DNA from 2 places in the Pseudomonas allokribbensis genome. Region 2 is predicted to be linked to the other one. Evidence: predicted binding sites of a transcription regulator. Region 2 holds the regulator's gene; the other holds the start of a gene.

The links. Region 2 encodes sigma-54, which starts transcription at its own class of promoters, with help from an activator protein. Its sites were predicted from a motif close to ANTGGCATNNANNTTGCTNT; they were not measured.
Positions count from the first base shown of each region.
Region 1: the regulator sigma-54 is predicted to act here: its motif matches at 3,110-3,129, upstream of glnK (P-II family nitrogen regulator).

Region 1 is NZ_CP062252.1:6,311,794-6,316,755, reverse strand. It holds gene IF199_RS29150 (YifB family Mg chelatase-like AAA ATPase) at 1-369, opposite strand, end outside; gene IF199_RS29145 (hypothetical protein) at 752-1,246, opposite strand; gene IF199_RS29140 (HigA family addiction module antitoxin) at 1,470-1,739, shown strand; gene IF199_RS29135 (BRO-N domain-containing protein) at 1,734-2,261, opposite strand; gene IF199_RS29130 (accessory factor UbiK family protein) at 2,657-2,917, opposite strand; gene glnK (P-II family nitrogen regulator) at 3,331-3,669, shown strand; gene IF199_RS29120 (ammonium transporter) at 3,707-4,962, shown strand, end outside.
Region 2 is NZ_CP062252.1:1,027,444-1,032,405, forward strand. It holds gene rapZ (RNase adapter RapZ) at 1-108, opposite strand, end outside; gene ptsN (PTS IIA-like nitrogen regulatory protein PtsN) at 111-575, opposite strand; gene hpf (ribosome hibernation-promoting factor, HPF/YfiA family) at 587-895, opposite strand; gene IF199_RS04510 (RNA polymerase factor sigma-54) at 969-2,462, opposite strand; gene lptB (LPS export ABC transporter ATP-binding protein) at 2,649-3,374, opposite strand; gene lptA (lipopolysaccharide transport periplasmic protein LptA) at 3,374-3,919, opposite strand; gene lptC (LPS export ABC transporter periplasmic protein LptC) at 3,906-4,478, opposite strand; gene IF199_RS04530 (KdsC family phosphatase) at 4,487-4,962, opposite strand, start outside.

The DNA.
Region 1 (4,962 bases), 1.3 Mb from region 2:
CAATACCCCGCGCACCGCCCGCACCGCGCCGGACAACGCCAGTTCACCCAGGCATTCCACGTCATCCAGCGTCAGCGTCGGCACCTGCACACTCGCCGACAGGATCCCCAGCGCAATCGCCAGATCGAACCGCCCACCATCCTTGGGCAAATCCGCCGGGGCCAGATTCAGCGTGATCCGCCGCGCCGGAAACTGCAGCCCGGAATTGATGATCGCACTGCGCACCCGATCCTTGCTCTCCTTAACTGCTGCTTCGGGCAGGCCAACCATGGTCAACGAGGGCAAGCCGTTGGCCAGGTGGACTTCGACGGTGACGGCGGGAGCATCCACGCCAATCTGGGCGCGACTGTGGACGATGGCGAGGGACATGGTCATTCCTTGGGTTGAATCGGGGGCCGCTTCCTGCGGGTTTTTGAAGGGTAGTTGAGCCGGGTTTCAGTGTATGAATTGAGGTTTACAAGACGTATCAAGACCTGACGGCAGTGTCACTGCTTCCCTGAATTGGAGCGTTGACTCTCGGCCGGCATTGACGGATCATCCCGTTCGAGGACTGCAACTGCGCATTCGTCGGGACTGAGCACCAGCAAAAGCTCCCCCGCATTTTTGGCAGCAGAGAAAGCTGGTTTCTCTGAAGTAGTGACGACGGGATAGCCTGTCGGATTCTGAACCCATGGCTTTAAAACCGGGAGCTAAAGAATCGCTGCGACTACTCCTCAAAAAATATTTAAAAGGCGTCCTTCGGACGCCTTTTTTATTTCTGGTTGGATGATGCTCGTGGTATTTGTCCCACCAACGTGCCATGTGCGCGCTTTTGCGCGTACCAAGTCACCACGAAGTAACCAAATCCTGTGGCGCGCTCGTGTCGCGGTTCAAGAATCAGTGTTCCCATGGATGTTCTCAGTACCGCGACCCTGTTTCCACATCGCTGTTCTTTGAACTCGCAATAGATTTGCGCTCCTGGGACGATCATTTTCGCAACAATCGCTGCTACCCCATCGACAGTCTGGCAACCATGCTTGAGCAAATCGGCTCTGTGCGCTTCCCATATGTGTACTACGCCAAAACCACTATTCGCTCGGCGGTGAATACCTATTCGCAAATAAATCTTCCCACCTGGCAAGCCGAATTTTGGCATGTCGGGGATCGCACCAAAGATGTAACTGCCATCTGGGTGCTGAACTAGCGTGTTTTCTTTTTGTGTGAGCAAATCAGACAAGAGGGAGTCCAGAACCAGAATGTCTGGCAATCAATGTGATCCTTCTGAAACTCGACGTGTTGGATCGATCAGCGTAGGTGATGGCTACGAGCGTAACTACAAGTAAAAAATCACGTAATCGGGCGCGGGAGCTGATTCTTGTAGGGCCATGCTTTATTGGTTGTAGGACGTCGGCGAAACGTTGGCGGAGGTCTTGAGTAGCCGAATTGGATGCTCCAGTTTTGCCGATCAATGCAGCCTCTGGAGGCGAAAAATGGAACGCAATGGTATGCGCCCGATTCATCCGGGCGAGGTGCTGAATAAGGAATTCATGGAGCCGTTGGGCATGACGGTCATGGCCTTGGCCATGCCCACGAACTGGCCTGAAACCGAGATCGAGAAGCTTGTGAAATGCCAGCTCAGGATCTGCGCCGATCTGGCAATCAGACTGGCAATCCACCTCAACACCACGCCTGAGTTCTGGATGAATCTTCAGTCGACTTACGATTTACGCAGGGCCCAGCTCCGGCATGCGGACCTATAGCGATTGCAGCATCCGCGAAGCCCTTTTCCACCAAGTGGCCGGCACTGGGTGTTTTCGCTTTTCCCGCTCTACCACCATCTGCGGCACATCCTGCAACCGAATCCACGGCTGGTTATTCCAGTGCAGCAAACTCAACGACATCTCGGGCCAATTCAGCAGGCTTAGCTGTGGGCGTTCGCTTGTCGTGGGGTGCTGGGCGTCGCGCAGGGTGGGGATGACTTGATGGGTGAGCCATTCGCGCAGGGCACGGTATTCGGGGCAGTAGTGGTAGACAAGGAGGGCATAGATGCCGGATTCGCTGATCAGGAGGGTGTTTTCGATCTGGTTGTGGATCAGGGTTTTGCGGGTTTGGTATTGGTCAGGGTCGAGTTTTCGCAGCATGCGTTCGTTGAGGTAAATGTGTAGCAGGCGGCCCAGATCGCGGGCAGAGAACCAGGGTTGGTTCTGGATGAGCAGGGCGTGGAGGGGGAGTTTGTGGCGGGTGAAAACCTGAGGAGTGAGATACGTATCTTCGTTATTCATTGAACAGCTCCTTTTGCTTTAGGGCTGCCCTCAATTGTCGCCAAACAATTGGGTGGCAGTCGTACGCGGGTTGGCGAACCGGAGCAAAAGGAACCCGGCAGACCCGAAGGTCTCCCACGCACAACCGCCATGACTCGATGTGGCGGTAAACATAGCCGCCATCATGGTTGTCGTGCGCCTTAAGCTTTCCGGGTCGCCAAACCCAGTGCTGAACATTCAGCATTGGGTGAGCTTAGGAATCAGGGCTTCACGACGCAATCGGACGGCGGGGTTGCAAGCTGTAGGATTCTGCCGAGATTCGGCAGCGAATCCTGAATGGCGGGAAGGTCGTTCCGACCTTCATTCGCGGGCAAGCCCGCTCCCACAAGGAGCCGCATTCACAAAGAAACGAGGTGTTACTCAGCCGGCGGCGTCAACTTCGCTTCCAGCTCAGCCACCTTCGCCTCAAGGCTCTCAAGCCGGGCGCGAGTCCGGGCCAGCACCACCATCTGACTATCAAACTCTTCCCGGCTCACCAGATCCAGTTTGCTGAAGGCACTTTGCAGCAGCATCTTGAACTGGCTTTCGATTTCGGCTTTTGGCAATGGCGTGTCGCCGCTGAACAGGCGGGAGGCGGTGCCGCTCAGGGCGTCGAGGAAGTCTTTGGGCGCGAGCATGGGATATGTCCTGGAAACAATGGCCGGCAGTGTATCACGCAGTGTCTATAGTCATTTGCGTTGGCCGGGATGCACGCTTTTCGCGCAAAAGGACGAACGGCTGCGCACCGTTGTTGTGCGTATCCCGTGTGCCATTTCGGTGATGGCATCTTCGGCAGCGGCCAAGGGATTGAAATCAGGGGATTTTGGCGAGATGGCAAGCTTTCTGCTTAGTCGGTAGTGACCCATGCACTGATGCAGTCGCTGTGACGAATGCAGTGCGGCAGGCGGAGCGGGGAGTTTCGTCAGCAGCGGTTAGCTGGCGTCAGTCGGGCAGGTAGGGCCGACGATGCGTTACAAAGCCAGGCACTGCGCTTAGACTTGAGTCGGGTTTGTTTTCCTGGGGCAAGTCCACCAATTCGGGAGAGAGTTTCATGAAGCTAGTCACTGCCATCATCAAGCCGTTCAAGTTGGACGACGTGCGCGAGTCGCTGTCCGAAATCGGCGTGCAGGGCATTACCGTTACTGAAGTCAAAGGCTTCGGGCGGCAGAAGGGTCACACCGAGCTGTATCGCGGCGCGGAGTACGTGGTCGATTTTCTGCCCAAGGTGAAAATCGACGTTGCCATCGACGACAAGGATCTGGATCGGGTTATCGAGGCGATAACCAAGGCTGCCAACACCGGCAAGATCGGTGACGGCAAGATCTTCGTGGTCAATCTGGAACAGGCGATTCGCATCCGTACCGGCGAAACCGATACCGACGCGATCTAAACGCCGCCACAAACCCAACGCCCCAGGAGAAAACAATATGACTCTGCGTAAATTCGCAGGGCTAGGCGCCCTGTTGTCCATCGTAATGCCCGGCCTGGCTTTGGCGGCAGATCCGGTGGCGCCTCCAGTCCTCAATTCCGGCGATACCGCCTGGATGCTGACCTCGACGGCCCTCGTGCTGTTCATGACCATTCCCGGCCTCGCGCTGTTCTACGGCGGCATGGTTCGGTCGAAAAACATTCTTTCCGTGATGATGCAGTGCTTCGCCATTACCGGCCTGGTCACCATCCTGTGGTTCCTTTATGGCTACAGCATGGCGTTCGACACCACCGGGATGGAAGCCAACGTCGTCAACTTCAACTCCTTCGTCGGCAGCTTCGGCAAGGCCTTCCTCGCGGGCATCACGCCTGCCAGCATTACTGGCCCGGCGGCGCTGTTCCCTGAAGCCGTGTTCGTCACTTACCAGATGACGTTCGCCATCATCACCCCGGCGCTGATCGTCGGTGCCTTCGCCGAGCGTATGAAGTTCTCCGCGATGCTGGTGTTCATGGGCGTCTGGTTCACCCTGGTGTATGCACCGATCGCGCACATGGTCTGGAGCGGTCCGGGCTCGCTGCTGGGTGACTGGGGCGTGCTCGACTTCGCCGGCGGCACCGTGGTGCACATCAACGCCGGTATCGCCGGTCTGGTGGCGTGCCTGGTGCTGGGCAAGCGCAAAGGCTTCCCGACCACCCCGATGGCGCCGCACAACCTCGGTTACACCCTGATGGGCGCCGCCATGCTGTGGGTTGGCTGGTTCGGCTTCAACGCCGGTTCCGCCGCCGCCGCCAACGGCACTGCCGGCATGGCGATGCTGGTCACCCAGATCGCCACCGCCGCCGCTGCACTGGGCTGGATGTTCGCCGAGTGGATCACCCACGGCAAACCTAGCGCACTGGGTATCGCTTCGGGTGTGGTTGCTGGTCTGGTAGCAATCACTCCGGCAGCCGGCACCGTGGGCCCGATGGGCTCGCTGATCATCGGTCTGGCCGCCGGCGTGGTGTGCTTCTTCTGCGCCACCACCCTGAAACGCAAACTCGGCTATGACGACTCCCTGGACGCCTTCGGCGTGCACGGTATCGGCGGTATCCTCGGCGCGATCCTGACTGGTGTGTTCGCCGCTCCAGCGCTGGGTGGCTTCGGCACCGTCACCGACATCGCCGCACAAGTCTGGATTCAGTGCAAAGGCGTCGGCTTCACGGTGATCTACACCGCGATCGTCACCTTCATCATCCTCAAGGTGCTGGATGCCGT
Region 2 (4,962 bases):
CAGGCCGGCAGGCAAATTGTCGATGCAGTAGTAGCCGTTGTCTTCGAGGACATCCAGAGCGGTACTTTTGCCCGAGCCGGAGCGGCCACTGACGATGATCAAGCGCATGTTTAGTGCCCGTTTTGCTCGTCCAGGACAACCTGATACAAGGCTTCGTTGGTGGTGGCGCGACGCAATTTTTCGCGTACGTCCTTGCGGTCGAGCATGCTGGCGATCTGGCGCAGCAGTTCCAGGTGCGCATCGGTGGCGGCTTCCGGGACCAGCAGCACGAACAGCAGGTCGACCGGTGCACCATCAATGGCGTCGAAATCGATGGGTGCTTCAAGGTGCATCAAGGCGCTGATGGGGGATTCGCAACCCTTGAGGCGGCAGTGGGGAATGGCGATGCCGTTGCCAAAACCGGTCGAGCCGAGTTTTTCACGGGCAATCAGTGCCTCGAAGACATCTTGCATCTCCAGATCCGGTACTTCCCGGGCGATCAGGTTGGCAATTTGTTCGAGGGCTTTCTTTTTGCTGCCGCCCGGCACGTTCACGAGGGAACGGCCGGGGGTCAGGATGCTTTCAAGTCGGATCATGGGGGTGGGGGTTATCGACCGGTAGCGCCCTGAAGCAGGCTCTGGGTCTTTTCCTTATGCTTTTTGAGTTGTTTATCAAGCTTGTCGGTCAGCGCGTCGATCGCTGCGTACATATCGGTATGTTCCGCGTTTGCGACGACCTCGTTACCGGGAATATGCAGCGTGGCTTCGATTTTCTGCTTCAGCTTCTCGACGCACATCGTGACTTGCACGTTGGTGATCTTGTCGAAATGCCCCTCAAGCCTCTTGAGCTTTTGCTCAACGTACTCACGGAGAGGTTGGGTAACTTCCAGTTGGTGTCCACTGATGTTGACTTGCATACAGCTTCTCCTTCGTTGCCAGTGCATAAAGCGGCAGGCCGAAGAGCCTGCCACTGGAACGCTGTAACGTGGCTTACATCAACCGCTTGCGTTCGCTCGAAGGCGCGATCCCGAGGGATTCGCGGTACTTGGCGACGGTGCGGCGAGCCACCTGAATGCCTTGTGCCTCCAGTAAACCAGCGATCTTGCTGTCACTCAACGGCTTTTTCTGATTTTCCGCGGCAACCAGTTTCTTGATGATCGCGCGGATCGCCGTGGACGAGCATTCGCCGCCTTCGGAGGTGCTGACGTGGCTGGAGAAAAAGTATTTCAGTTCATAGATGCCCCGGGGGGTATGCATGAATTTTTGCGTGGTCACCCGGGAAATCGTCGACTCGTGCATGCCCACCGCTTCGGCGATGTCATGCAGCACGAGAGGCTTCATGGCTTCGTCGCCGTATTCAAGAAAGCCGCGCTGATGCTCGACGATCTGGGTGGCCACTTTCATCAGGGTTTCGTTGCGGCTCTGCAGGCTCTTGATGAACCAGCGGGCTTCCTGCAACTGATTGCGCATGAAGGTGTTGTCGGCGCTGGTGTCGGCGCGGCGCACGAAACCGGCGTACTGGGCGTTGACCCGCAGGCGCGGCACCGATTCCTGGTTCAGTTCGACCAGCCAGCGCTCGTTGTCCTTGCGCACGATGACGTCAGGCACCACGTACTCGGCTTCGGTGGACTCGATCTGCGAACCGGGGCGCGGGTTGAGGCTCTGCACCAGTTCGATGACCTGGCGCAGTTCATCTTCCTTGAGTTTCATGCGGCGCATCAGCTGGCTGTAGTCGCGGCTGCCGAGCAGGTCGATGTAATCGGTGACCAGACGCTTGGCTTCCGCCAGCCAAGGAGTCTTGGCCGACAGCTGGCGCAATTGCAGCAGCAGGCATTCGCCCAGGTTGCGTGCGCCGATGCCGGCAGGTTCGAATTGCTGGATGCGGTGCAGGACGGCTTCGATCTCGTCCAGCTCGATGTCGAGCTCCGGATCGAAGGCGTCGAGAATTTCTTCGAGGGTTTCGTCGAGGTAGCCCTGATTGTTGATGCAGTCGATCAGGGTGACGGCGATCAGGCGATCCGTGTCGGACATCGGCGCCAGGTTCAACTGCCACAGCAGGTGGCTTTGCAGGCTCTCGCCGGCGGAGGTACGGGTGGTGAAGTCCCACTCGTCGTCATCGCTGCTCGGCAGGCTGCTGGCGCTGGTCTGGTAGACGTCTTCCCAGGCGGTGTCGACGGGGAGTTCGTTGGGGATTCGCTCGTTCCATTCGCCATCCTCTAGATTGTCGACCGTCGGTGCGGTCTCCTGATAGGAGGGTTCCTGGATCTCGGTGTTGGGCTTCTGTTCGGCGTTGTCGGCCATGGGATCGGAGTTGTCGAAGTCGTCGCCGTCTTCCTGGCGTTCGAGCATCGGATTGGATTCCAGAGCCTCCTGGATTTCCTGTTGCAGATCCAGGGTCGACAATTGGAGCAGGCGGATGGCCTGTTGCAGCTGCGGTGTCATCGTCAGCTGCTGGCCCATTCTCAAGACTAGCGATGGTTTCATGGCAGGGGCTTAACACCTTATTCGCCGGCGCTATGCGCCATCCACTACAGGGCGCCGAAGCGCCAAACTTAAGCAAATTATATGCCTGAAACTGTCGTGTTTGCCTAGAGCGCTGTAACAATAAAAGCGTATAAAAGTGCGCTTCAACGTTACAGCACCCGGACGGCTGGTCGAATGCTGTCGCGCTTACAGGCGGAACTCGTGACCCAGATACACTTCCTTCACCAGATCGTTGGCGAGGATGGTCGCGGAGTCGCCTTCGGCGATCAGTTGGCCGTCATTGACGATGTAGGCCGTTTCGCAGATATCCAGCGTCTCGCGGACGTTGTGGTCGGTGATCAACACACCGATGCCCTTGGCCTTGAGGTGGTGAATGATCTGCTTGATGTCACCCACGGAGATCGGGTCGACACCGGCGAACGGTTCGTCGAGCAGAATGAACTTCGGTGCAGTGGCCAGTGCGCGGGCGATTTCCACCCGGCGACGCTCACCACCGGACAGGCTCATGCCGAGGTTGTCGCGGATGTGGCTGATGTGGAATTCCTGCAGCAGGCTTTCCAGCTCCTTGCGACGACCGGCCTTGTCGAGCTCCTGACGGGTCTCGAGGATGGCCATGATGTTGTCGGCCACCGACAGTTTGCGAAAGATCGACGCTTCCTGTGGCAGATAGCCGATACCGGCCTTGGCGCGACCGTGCATCGGCTGGTGGCTGACGTCCAGGTCGTCGATCAGCACGCGACCCTGATCAGCCTGCACCAGGCCGACGATCATGTAGAAGCAGGTGGTCTTGCCGGCGCCGTTGGGGCCGAGCAGGCCGACGATCTGACCGCTGTCGATCGACAGGCTGACATCGCGCACGACCTGGCGGCTTTTATAGGCCTTGGCCAGGTGCTGGGCTTTCAGAGTTGCCATTACTGGGATTTCTCGTCGGTTTTCTTCTTCGGCTGGATCACCATGTCAATGCGCGGACGCGCTTCGGTGACCTTGTTGCCGGTGGCACGACCCGCGCTGGCCAGCTTTTTCACCGTGTCATAGACGATTTTCTCGCCCTGAGTGGTGTTGTTGTCCTTGTCGACGACTTTCGCCTTGTCGATCAGCACAACACGGTTTTGCGCGGCGTGGTACTGGATGGTCACGCCCCAGCCCTGTACAGGCTTGGTGTCGCCAGCCGTCTGCAACTGCTCGAAGTAGGCAAGGTTGCCCACCGAGGTCACGACGTCGATATCGCCGGTCGGGGTGCGGGTGATGGTCACGGTGTTGCCTTTGACGATCATCGAACCCTGAGTGATGATCACGTCACCTTTATAGGTGGCAACGCCATTCTTGTCGTCCAGCTGGGCATCGTCGGCCTGAATGCGGATTGGCTGCTCTTGATCGTTCGGCAGAGCCCAGGCGCTCACGCTTCCCAGTGCTGCGCCCAGACTGAGCAAAATAGGGAGGGTTTTAACGAGCCTCATACTGTCCTCTTACGTTCGATAGCAGGTGTATCCTGCTTTCCTTCAAATACGCTTTCATTCCCACGCCGGTCGATACACCGCCAGCGCCGTCGATTCTAACGGGTTGCTGGGTCTGCGCATATTGTTGCTGCGGGAACACTGTCATGCGAGTGGAGGTGATCAGGGTGTCGCGGTTCTTTTCATCGGTGCGCTTGACGCGAACCGAGTCGATCAGCTCGACCTCGGTGCCACCGGAATTCACTTCACCGCGCTCGCTGGTCACGTGCCACGGGAAGTCGGTGCCGCGATACATGTTCAGGTCGGGCTTGGTGACCAGTGTAATGTCGGTCGCCTTGACGTGCTCGGCCTTGTCGGAAGTCATTTCGTACTGCACCTTGCCGTCTTCCAGGTATTGCAAGGTGTGGGTGTTGGTCGCATACCAGTCGATCGGGCTCTCTTCTGCCGAGACAGGAGGCTTGTCGAGGAAGCGTTCCGGGCTGATGTTCCAGTAGCCGACCGCGCCGAAAATGGCCGCGATGCAACCGAACAGCAGTATGTTGCGAAACTTTTTGCTAAACATGGTTTGACTCACAAATACGCGTTATTGGCGGCATCGAGGCTGCCCTGGGCGCGCAGGATCAGTTCGCAGAATTCACGGGCGGCACCCTCGCCACCACGGGCCTGAGTGACGCCATGGGCGTGCTCGCGCACAAAAGCGGCAGCGTTGGCCACCGCCATCCCCAGCCCCACCCGGCGAATCACCGGCAGGTCGGGCAGATCGTCGCCGAGATAGGCGACCTGTTCATAGCTTAGGCCCAGTTGCTCGAGAAGGCCGTCGAGGACGACGAGTTTGTCTTCACGACCCTGAAACAGGTGCGGAATGCCCAGGTTTTTCGCCCGGCGTTCGACCACCGGGGTCTTGCGACCACTGATGATGGCCGTTTGCACGCCGGCGTTCATCAACATCTTGATGCCCTGGCCGTCGAGCGTATTGAAGGTCTTGAACTCGCTGCCGTCTTCAAGGAAGTACAGGCGCCCGTCGGTGAGGACGCCGTCAACATCGA